2 regions of the Varunaivibrio sulfuroxidans genome follow, and region 1 is predicted to be linked to the other one. Evidence: predicted binding sites of a transcription regulator. Region 1 holds the regulator's gene; the other holds the start of a gene.

What was found. The regulator LexA, encoded in region 1, represses DNA repair genes until DNA is damaged. The targets are predictions, from matches to a motif close to ATGTTCTANTTTGGTTC.
Region 2: P3M64_RS07105 (S24 family peptidase) is a predicted target of LexA. The motif match lies at 3,976-3,992, and genes of this name have one in related genera.

Annotation. Positions count from the first base shown of each region.
Region 1 covers NZ_CP119676.1:678,349-683,508, reverse strand. The annotation lists gene gltX (glutamate--tRNA ligase) at 1-270, opposite strand, end outside; gene P3M64_RS03110 (ComEC/Rec2 family competence protein) at 442-2,604, shown strand; gene lexA (transcriptional repressor LexA) at 2,817-3,557, opposite strand; gene P3M64_RS03100 (molybdopterin molybdotransferase MoeA) at 3,809-5,032, opposite strand; gene moaC (cyclic pyranopterin monophosphate synthase MoaC) at 5,052-5,160, opposite strand, start outside.
Region 2 covers NZ_CP119676.1:1,498,866-1,504,025, forward strand. The annotation lists gene P3M64_RS07075 (DUF2125 domain-containing protein) at 1-539, opposite strand, end outside; gene P3M64_RS07080 (gamma-glutamylcyclotransferase) at 675-1,247, shown strand; gene P3M64_RS07085 (hypothetical protein) at 1,322-1,642, opposite strand; gene P3M64_RS07090 (hypothetical protein) at 1,715-1,990, shown strand; partial or broken gene P3M64_RS07095 (restriction endonuclease) at 2,436-2,794, shown strand; gene P3M64_RS07100 (hypothetical protein) at 2,924-3,106, shown strand; gene P3M64_RS07105 (S24 family peptidase) at 3,254-3,883, opposite strand; gene P3M64_RS07110 (hypothetical protein) at 4,011-4,373, shown strand; gene P3M64_RS07115 (hypothetical protein) at 4,406-4,804, shown strand; gene P3M64_RS07120 (hypothetical protein) at 4,947-5,159, shown strand.

The DNA of each region.
Region 1 (5,160 bases):
GAGCAATTGCTCGGCGACCTCGCGGTGGCGCGCGGCGCGGGCATACTGGGAAATGGCGTCGCCGTCCCAATCCAAACCGAGCCATTTCATGCCGTCGATGATGGCGTCAACGGCCTCCTGAGTAGAGCGTTTGCGATCGGTGTCTTCGATTCGTAGCAAGAATTTACCACCGCAATGGCGCGCGTACAGCCAGTTGAACAAGGCCGTGCGCGCGCCCCCAATGTGGAGGAATCCGGTCGGCGAGGGGGCGAATCGTGTGACGACGGTCATGGATATGCTTCTTCTGTTTTTATGAAGGGGCGCAGCGCCGTTGGAGGGTGGGCGCAAGTGCGCTAAACTCAAGTGCAGTAGGGGTTTACCATATTCTTTTCGCTTGTGCAGCATTTGCGTGGGCGATTGCGCCATATTTTCTTGCGTCGAGGGGGGGATGTTTTTGTTTTTATGAGATTTTTTAGGATGTTAGGCGGATATTTTGAAAACAACCTATCCGCCGAAAGCGATCGTTGGATACTGTGGTTTCCCGTCGCCATGGGGGTGGGGATCGCCGGTTATTTTTCCTTGCCCGGCGAGCCTCCGTTTTGGGTCGGACCGGTTGCGCTGATTGTCTGTGCGGTGCTCGCTTTTCGTCTGCGCGACCGCGTGCTTCCCTTTGTCGCCGTTGTGTTTTTACTCGGCGCGGCGCTTGGTTTCAGTGCCGCCCAGGTGCGTACGAAGGCGGTTTCCTCGCCGGTTCTAGATCGCGCGTATGGGCCGGTTATCGTCTCGGGGCGGGTGCTGTCCGTCGAACTTTTGGGCAAGGTTCATAGGGTTGTCCTCGATCGGGTGCAAATCCCCGCTCTCGCGCCCCGCGATACGCCCGAGCGCGTGCGCATTCGCCTCAATGCACGAGGGCGTTCGGCGCAATCCGATGCGGGAGGAAAGAATAACCTCGTTATCGCGCCCGGTGTATGGATCGATGTCTTGGCGGTGTTGCGCCCGCCTTCCCCGCCGGTGGCCCCCGGCGCGTTCGATTTTCAGCGTCGGGCGTATTTTCAACGCCTGGGCGCGGTGGGGTACGGCTTGGGTCCGGCGCGCCTTTATCCGCCCCGTGACGAGACCTTTTCGTTTGCTTTTTTTGCCGCAGTTGAGCGCTTGCGTCAGAGGATTTCACAAACGGTTATCGCCCATATGGGCACCGACAGTGGCGCCATGGGGGCTGCCCTGATGACCGGAGAGCGGGGGAGCATCGCGCCCGAGGTGTTGACGGCGATGCGCGACTCGGGGCTGGCGCATCTTCTCGCCATATCTGGGCTGCATGTGGGTTTGGTCGCAGGACTTCTGTTTTCCGCAATTCGCTTGATCTTGGTGATGATTCCTGCGCTGTCGTTGCATCATGACGTCAAAAAATGGGCCGCTTTTCCGGCGCTTGGCGGGGCTTTTTTCTATGCGCTCCTGTCGGGCGGGGCGGTGCCGACCCAACGGGCGTTGGTGATGGTCACTCTGGTGTTTTGTGCGATCGTCTTCGACCGTCGGGCGCTTTCCCTACGCACCATTGCTTGGGCCGGTTTTATCATTTTGTTGATCGAACCGGAAAGTCTCTTGGGGGCCAGTTTTCAAATGTCCTTTGCGGCGGTGGTCGGGCTGATTTCTTTTTATGAGGCCGCGAATGAACGTTTGCGCCATCATCCGTCGCCGGCATGGGGATTTTTGGGGCGTGTCGGAGGTTTTTTTCTCGTGGTGGCGATGACGACCGTCGTTGCGGGACTGCTCACGGCGCCGCTGGCTGTTTTTCACTTTAACCGAATTGCGGATTATGGGGTGGCGGCGAACGTGCTCGCCGTTCCGCTGACGGCTTTTTGGGTGATGCCGTGGGCGATCGCCGCGTTTGTTTTAATGCCCTTCGGCGCCGAGCAGGTGGCGTTGGCGCCGATGGGGTGGGGGATCGACGCTATTATCGCCGTCGCCCGCGAAGTGGCGTCGTGGCCGGGGGCCGTGCATCTGATGGCGGCGCTGCCAATGGTGTCGTTGGCGGCCTTGACGCTGGGGGGATTGTGGTTGGCGTTATGGCGCACGCGTTGGCGCTGGTTGGCCGCCGGGCCGATCGGCGCCGCGCTCGTGCTGGCCATGACGGCGCGCCCGCCGGACGTATTAATCGACGGCTCGGCGCATTTGTTGGGTATTCGCGACACCAATGGCAGGTTTTATTTTTCGAATCTCAGGGCGCGCCGATTCGTGCGCCAATCTTGGTTGCGTCGAGCGGCCATGACAAAGATGGATGTGCGCCGCTGGGATGACGCCAAAAGTCGTGCGGAGGATCGCGCCGTCAAGCCACCGCCGATTTCCTGCGACGCCTTGGGGTGTTTGTACACCCATAGCGGTTGGCGGCTTTCCGTGGCCACCGACCCGATGGCGCTGGACGAGGATTGCCGGAACGCTGATGTCGTGGTCAGCCTTGAGGGCACCCCGAAAGACTGCGCCGCAGCGCTGGTAATTGACCGCAGCGACCTGCGGCGCGCGGGAACCCACGCTCTATGGATCACGCCCCAGGGTGTGCGGGTCGAGACCGTCAACGGCGCTCGGGGCGATCGTCCTTGGGTTTTGCGCCGCGGCGACGTGGGCCGTTAACGTCCGGGGGCATCGGGCGCGGCCAACGTCGAGGTGAAGCGAAGAGGGCTGTTCGCTCGGCGGTCATCGGGGCGTGCGCGCCGTCAAGCGCATCAAACGCAAGGCGCGCCCGGGACTAAAAAAGGAGGGGCGAGAAAAGAGAGCCGAGAAAGAGATTGAAGCCATCTTCCAAAGCCCTCCATATTCCAGTCGGGAATTCAGACCCTAATGCCCTAATATTGGCGGATCAGGCCCACCAGTTTGCCTTGAACCTTGACCCGGTTCGGACCGAATATTCGAGTTTCGTAGCGTTTGTTCGCGGGTTCCAAGGCGATCGAGGCCCCTTTGCGGCGAAAGCGCTTTAACGTCACTTCCTGATCGTCAACCAGGGCGACTACGATGGCGCCGTTTTCGGCCTGATCGGCGCGCTGAATGATTATCGTATCACCGTCCTGAATGCCGGCGTCGATCATCGAGTCGCCATCCACTTCGAGGGCGTAATGTTCCCCGGAACCGACCATGGATTGGGGAATGTGCACCGTATTTTCCGGATCGCGGATGGCTTCGATGGGAATGCCCGCCGCGATCCGCCCATACAGGGGCAATTCGATGGCGTCGCCGGTGCGCGCCTGAGGAGAGCGGGCGCCGGGAATTTGAAAATCTCCGCGGATCACGTTGGGCGAGAACGACGTGCCGCCCTTGGCGGTTCCCTGAGTGGGAAGGGGCGCGCGAGGTATGCGCGTGGCCGTGTCTTCAAGATTTTCGGGGAGTTTGAGGACCTCGAGCGCGCGCGCGCGATGAGGGAGACGGCGTACGAAACCGCGTTCCTCCAGGGCGCTGATCAGTCGGTGGATACCCGACTTCGACGCCAGTCCCAGGGCGTCCTTCATCTCGTCATAGGAAGGCGAAACCCCGGAGGTCTTAAGGCCTTTGTCTATCAGAAGCAAAAGATCGTATTGTTTGCGCGTCAGCATCTCAAAATTCCCATTGCCCTTCGCGGAAGCGTCCTACCCGAGTGCTCAAATTCCATTTCCGTGAAGGTTGGGTTTTTGTCGGCGCTGAGCAAAGCGGGCACAATCTAAAACAGGCACAATCTAAAACGGACAAGAACAAAACAAAAACATCTTTATATGTTCTATGTTGGTTCTCGCCGAATGTCAAGGGGATGCGCGCCGCCTTCTTTCCCCATGGAAGGTCTTGGGTCGTGGGCGGAATACGATGCGCCTCAGGCCTCGCGTATAACGATGATTTTGACACGATCGCCTTTTTGTGCGGACGGGGCGAAGGGGGAACGCACGATCAAGGCGTCGGCTTGGGCGAAACGCGCCAGCATGGCGCTGTCCTGCTTGGTGAAGGGATGGGCGACAAGAGCGCCCTGCGCATCGCGGGACAACGACGCCCGCAGGTAATCCTGGCGTTGATCGTTTTCGCCCAGGGGCGCGCCGAGGACGGCGTCGTTGGGGGTGGCGGCGTTTCGCGTGAGGGGCGTATCCATCCCCATCATGGTCTGCATGGCCGGTTTCAGGAACACGGCGGAGCTTACCCCGACGGAGACGGGATTGCCGGGAAGTCCGAGCACCGCCGTATGTCCAAGATGGCCAAAAATCAGAGGCTTTCCGGGGCGCATGGCGACTTTGTAAAAACCCATATCGATGCCTTCGTCACCCAAAACCTTGCGCACCAGATCGTAGTCGCCGACCGATGCGCCGCCGATGGTGATCAGGAGATCGGCCCCGCGTGCGGCGTCGAGCAGGGCATGCAGCGAGGTTTCGTCGTCGCGGGCGATTCCCAGATTAAGCGCGACGCCGCCCCATTGTTCGATGAACCCCTGGAGCAGAAGGGAATTGGAACTGATGATCTGATTGGCGCCCAGCGGGTCGCCCGGCATGACGACCTCGTTCCCGGTGGCGACGATGGCGATTCGGGGTTTGCGCACGACGGACAGCCACGGCGCGTTCATCGCTGCGGCAAGGCCCAACTCGCGTGGTCCCATGCGGGTTCCCGCCTTAAGGAGAATATCGCCCTCGTTGAAATCGAGGCCGCGTTTGCGCACGAATCGCCCTGGGGTCGAGACTTCCTTGATCACGACACTGTCGCCCTCGGTTTCTGTCACTTCCTGGATGACAATGGCGTCGGCGCCTTCGGGCAGGGGGGCGCCGGTGAAAATACGCACGGTCTCGCCTGCGCCGATCTTGCCGGCGAAATGTCCTCCCGCCGCGGCCTCGCCGATTCGTGTCAGCGTTACGGGAACATGCGCGACGTCCTGGGCGCGCACGGCGTAGCCATCCATCGACGAGACGTCGGCGAACGGTTGGGTCAGGCGGGCGGTAACATCTCGGGCGAGGACGCGGCCCAGGGCCTGAGGTAGCGTGACGTGTTCGCCCGCCAGGCGGGGCATGCCCGACAGAATCATTTCCATGGCCTCGGCGACGCTGATCATGGTTTTCATAAGCGGTTCCGTTTATCCGTTAATTGGCGTTGAATTCGCCGGACTTGCCTCCGGCTTTGTGGATAAGGCGGACGTCGCCGATACGCATCGCGCGGTCTACCGCCTTGCACATGTCGTAAACGGTCAGC
Region 2 (5,160 bases), 820 kb from region 1:
AACTCCGAGATACGCACCCGCACCCGAAGCGGCCATCCCGTCGAAACGTTCGCGCCCAGAGTGACATGGACTTCGGCGACTCTAGCGCCGCCCGAATAGGTCACGCGATCGGGTCCCGTTCCCACCGTCACCCGTTGTCTGCCCGATGCGAAAATGCTCAAGCGTCCGGGGCGCCAGGGACGCGCCTGGACGACGATCCCGTCCCCCGACCAGGCCCACGGAACGGTGACGCCCGTATCGCTCACGGTGGGATCCATGACGTTCAGACGAATGTGAAACGGGTATCCGCCGATCTCGAAGCGCCGAAACCCGACGACAACGGCCTTGGCGCGTTGGTGCGCGACCCAGGTCTCGAAGTCGCCGCGCAACTGGAACGCCATCACGAACCAAAATCCGGTCCACGCCAGGACGATCACCGCGCCCGCGATAATCGTCCCCAGCCCGACGCGGATGATCCGCAGCGTGCGAGGCGGCCTGTAGTTCAACGCCCGAAGATGAGGCGCGTCGTTTCCGTCATGTCGAGTATTGCGATAAGCCATGGTTCTCCATACGCGCGGATCGGTTCCCGGGGACGGCGTCGGGCGCGGATAAGACATTGTCCGTCGCCGCGCGAGAGGGTAGCATCTGCGCGCGCGCGGTACATTCTTTTCCTTTCGACATTGCTTAAGGGAACCATGGACAGACACCTCCCCACCTCCCGGAACTTCTGGGTTTTCGGATACGGCTCCTTGATGTGGCGACCCGGCTTCGATTTCGAGGAGAGACAGCCGGCCTGGCTTTACGGCTATCATCGTTGCCTGTGCGTCCGCTCCACCGTCTATCGCGGGACGCCGGAACATCCGGGATTAGTGATGGGGCTGGACCGGGGCGGTTCGGCGCGTGGCATCGCCTTTCGCATCGCCCCCGCACAGATCGCGCAAACCCTAGCCTACCTGGACGAACGCGAACAAGTCACCAAGGTCTACTGCCCGAAAGTTTTCAGGGTTCGCCTTGACGATGGACGCGCCGTGCGCGCCTATACCTTCGTCGCGCGCCACGACCACGAACAATACGCCGGAAAATTAACGCCCGATCAGGCGGCATGCTACATCGCCCAAGGCCACGGCCAAATGGGCAGCAGCCTCGAATACGTCGAGAATACCTGCCGCCACCTTCAAAAAATCGGTATCTCCGACCTCGCCTTGAAAGACGTCCTGCGCCGCGCCCGCAAAATGGCAAACCCGCCGCGCCCACCCGACCCAAGTTAGGGTCACGCCGGTCCGCCCGCCTCCCCCAGTTCACGCGGAGGATTCGACAATTATAGTGGGGGACTGGGTGGACTTTATTGATTTTTTGTTAGTGCGTACGTACCCAAAAAACGACCCACCATTCTCGCCGCGGATAGTCCGGCATTGGGATCCTTATTTTTAGCGTCCTTCATGAGTGACAGCGCCAACATCGCTTCGGAACTTTGGCATTGGCTTATCGCATAATCGATTGTGACGACCATTTCCTCGTTTTTGTGTGACGGGTTTAAATTCGCCTTTATGCACTTAAAATAAATTTTTCCTATGGCAAATGTATTCTTACTATACACGGTCGGCTTTTGCGCCTGCGTGGCGCAGCCGGAAAGGACGATCAGCAGGGGGATGATGTATTTCATGACGGCAATGCTATCCCAGGGCGATCTTAAAACCAAGGCGCGAAATTCAGGAACATAAGAGGAACACCCGCGATGGACGAGACCCGGCTTAACGATGCGATCGACCGCGCCGACACCGCGCGGCGGATCATGGCCGACGTCCGGGATTATTTCACCGCCATCGAGGCCGAATACGGCGAACAGTTGATGGCCTGCGAGCCGGGCGACGATCTGGGCCGTTATCGCCTTGTCGAGGCGATCAAGGTCGTGCGCAATGTCGCGGGGCATCTTAAAATTCAAATCGAGATGGGAAAACTGTCGCGTAAAGAGCTTGGCGATTTAAAGAGCGGCAAACGCCCGTTCTTTTGACGCCGATACCGAGCGTCGCGAGACGCCCACCTTCCCTTAGACCGAGCGTCGCGAGACGCCCACCTTCCCTTAGATGGAGTTTATTTTCATGGAAGACGAAGCCAACACCCCCGATGGGACTGGCGAGAACGACGGCGATCTGAGCGTTTCTCAGGCCGCCGATAAACTCGCCGGACTTCTGGCGGACAGCGAAGATGCTGCACCCGAAGAAGCCGAAGGCGAAGCAACGCCCGATGAAGACCCCAAAACCGACGCGCCGGACGATTCCGATGACGAAGACGACGCGCCGACCGATGGGGACGACCAGTCCGACGCCACCCCGGACGAGGTTTTGAGGGCGGCACACCGCAAAATCAACGTTTCACTGGCGTCCGATCTGTTGGATCGTGTCCGGGAGGCGTCCCCGCAATTTTTTGAACATTTGATCGTCAACCTCCTGCTTGCCATGGGGTACGGCGGCACGTCCGAAGACGCCGCGCGGGCGTTGGGACAATCGGGGGACAACGGCGTCGACGGCGTTGTCGATCAAGACCCGTTGGGCGTCGATCAGATTTACGTTCAGGCCAAACGGTATGCTGAGGGAAACAATATCGGGGCGGGTGACATCCGCGACTTTTTCGGGGGCATTACCTTACGACCTCGGACTTTAGCCCTTCGGCCAGACAGACCGCCAAAGACCTTGGCATGCGCATCGTGTTGATCGATGGTCAACAACTCGCAAAACTGATGTTTCAATATAACGTCGGCTGCCGAGACGAGGAAACATTGCACCTGAAAAAGGTGGACGAAGAGTTTTTTGAATAGCCGGTATTTGGCAGATTTTGCTACCCGCAGTGCAACTGTTTTGGCTTTTCCGCCCTCGAACCGCCCCTCCCGCCAACGTAAGACAACCCCATCCATCCCCTTGCGAAGGGGAGAAAACCGTTTTATCTTATGCACTTAGGGAATGCGGTTCCGCTGTTTATTTTCCCGGGTTGGCGTTACGTCTTACGACGATATATCTCCCACACCTGTCTCTATGGCGCTCTGCTCAAAAATTATTTCGAGGGTAAGATAGACGCCTTCGACGACCTTGGCATGCTGATCGACACCCTGAATTCCTCCTCGCCAAATTAACCGGCATGCGTCACCCCCTCGAACTTGGCGTACGATGCAGCCCTTAAGCCACCAAGGAACCCGTCCTATTTGCAAAGCTACCTGCTCGGCGCGGTCTGAATTTTTATGGTCGCGTTTGGTTTCCGCGAGCTCGTATGCATGCTCCGCTTATTGCTGAGCCCAAATGATACGGGCGATCCAATCGACCTGGGACATCTCCAAGGTACGGTCTTCGTAATCGGGATTGAGCGATTGCAGTTCGATGCGGTTGGCGGTTTTACGGCGCAGTTGTTTAGCCATCACCTCGCCGTCCTTGGTGCGCAGAACGACGCGATCACCCCGGCGGATGCCCGACGAGGGTGAAACGATCACAATGTCGCCGTCACGATACACCGGGTTCATGCTGTCGCCGGAAATTTCCAGGGCGTAGGCATGTTCGTCGGTGACGAACGGCGTCGGCACCTCATCCCACCCCGTACCCACCGGATAGCCGGCGTCGTCGAAGTAGCCCTTGGATCCCGCCTGGGCCATGCCGAGGATTGGGATAGGGCGCTCGCCCTCACGGGCGCCGCCTTCGATGTAGGCGAGAAAATCGCCGAGGCTGGCCCCTGTCGCGCCCAAAATCTTAGCGATGCTTTCCGTACTCGGCCAGCGTAACTTTCCCTCGCGGGTGACACGCTTCGACTTGTTGAAGGTGGTCGGGTCGAGGCCGGACTTGCGCGCCAGCCCGGACGGCGAAAAACCGTGGTCGCGGGCGAGACGGTCGATAGCGTCCCAAATGTGCGCATGATTAAGCATGGGAACATTATCTTATGAAAATGCGCCCACTGCACTAGGAAAATATACACACAATTTTCTTGATCCCAGCGCCGTTATCATGCACACATAAGATGTTCTTGTTTTGTTCTCAAAAAAAGGGGGGGGTATGAGAAAAAAACGTTTTACGCCGGCGCGCGGTGACGCCCGTACCATAACGCCGTTCGCCAGCGCCGAGGAAGCCTGGATGTGGTTCGTTCGCGCCCAGAAGGCGCGACGGGACGGGGCGCGGTTATGCCGCTCCGCGGTAATGGCGCGCCCATGCGAACCCGACGATATTTATTGCGCGGTGATGACGCTGTATCGCCGTCGTGTGGTGCGTCGCGATCACCTTAAGGTTCTCGCGAAATTTGGGATGGAAGACCGCCCGCCAGATTATCGGGTGGCTTGCGAGACCGTTTCCTTGACGCTCTGGCGTGACGCCATGAATCATTTATCCATCATTTTGAAAGAAAAGGGAATTGTGGGGTGAAACCGGGGCTCGGAAAAAGTTGCGACGAATCTATGACCGCCCCCCCCTTCGGCGGTCGCGCCCTGGTCGTGTTCGGTGGCGACACCGCGTTGCCCTGGTTGCGAATGCTCAAGCCTGGGTTCCGCCACTGTTTCGTTCTGGTTGAACGGGCTGGCGGATGGGTGGTGGTCAACCCCTTGTCTCATCAGACCGAATTGGCCTGGCTGGAACGTCGCGAGGCGGGGGATCTGGCAAACGCTTATCGCCGCCATGGCTTTCGCGTCGTCCCTTATGCCGTCATCGCGGCGCCGCCCACCGCCGCCCCCTGGAGACCGTATACCTGTGTCGAAGCGGTAAAAAGAGTCTTAGGCATTCACCACCGATGGGTATGGACCCCGTGGGCCTTGTATCGCCACATTCGGGGCGCGCGGACACAAAAAAATACTTATTAAGAATAAAATCCTTTACTTTTGAAAATTAATAGGCTATAAATCACATTAACGAACGGGACAACTGCGTCCCGAGGCCGCCGATACCCTCGGCGGCCTTTTTTATGCCGAGAACGCCAAGAAAAACGAGAGAAGGAGCATCGCCATGGGAGGATTTTTATCTGCCCCACCGCCACCGCCACCGCCACCGCCTGTGGCCCCCGATCCCGCCGCCGCGAATTCCGCCACCAAACAACAACGCCGATTAAATGTAATCGAACGCGCCCGCCGGGGACGGATGGGACTGATCCACACCAGCCCGCGCGGCGTGATCGGCCTGATGGCGAGCGCTCAGAAAAAAAACCTCCTAGGAGAATAGG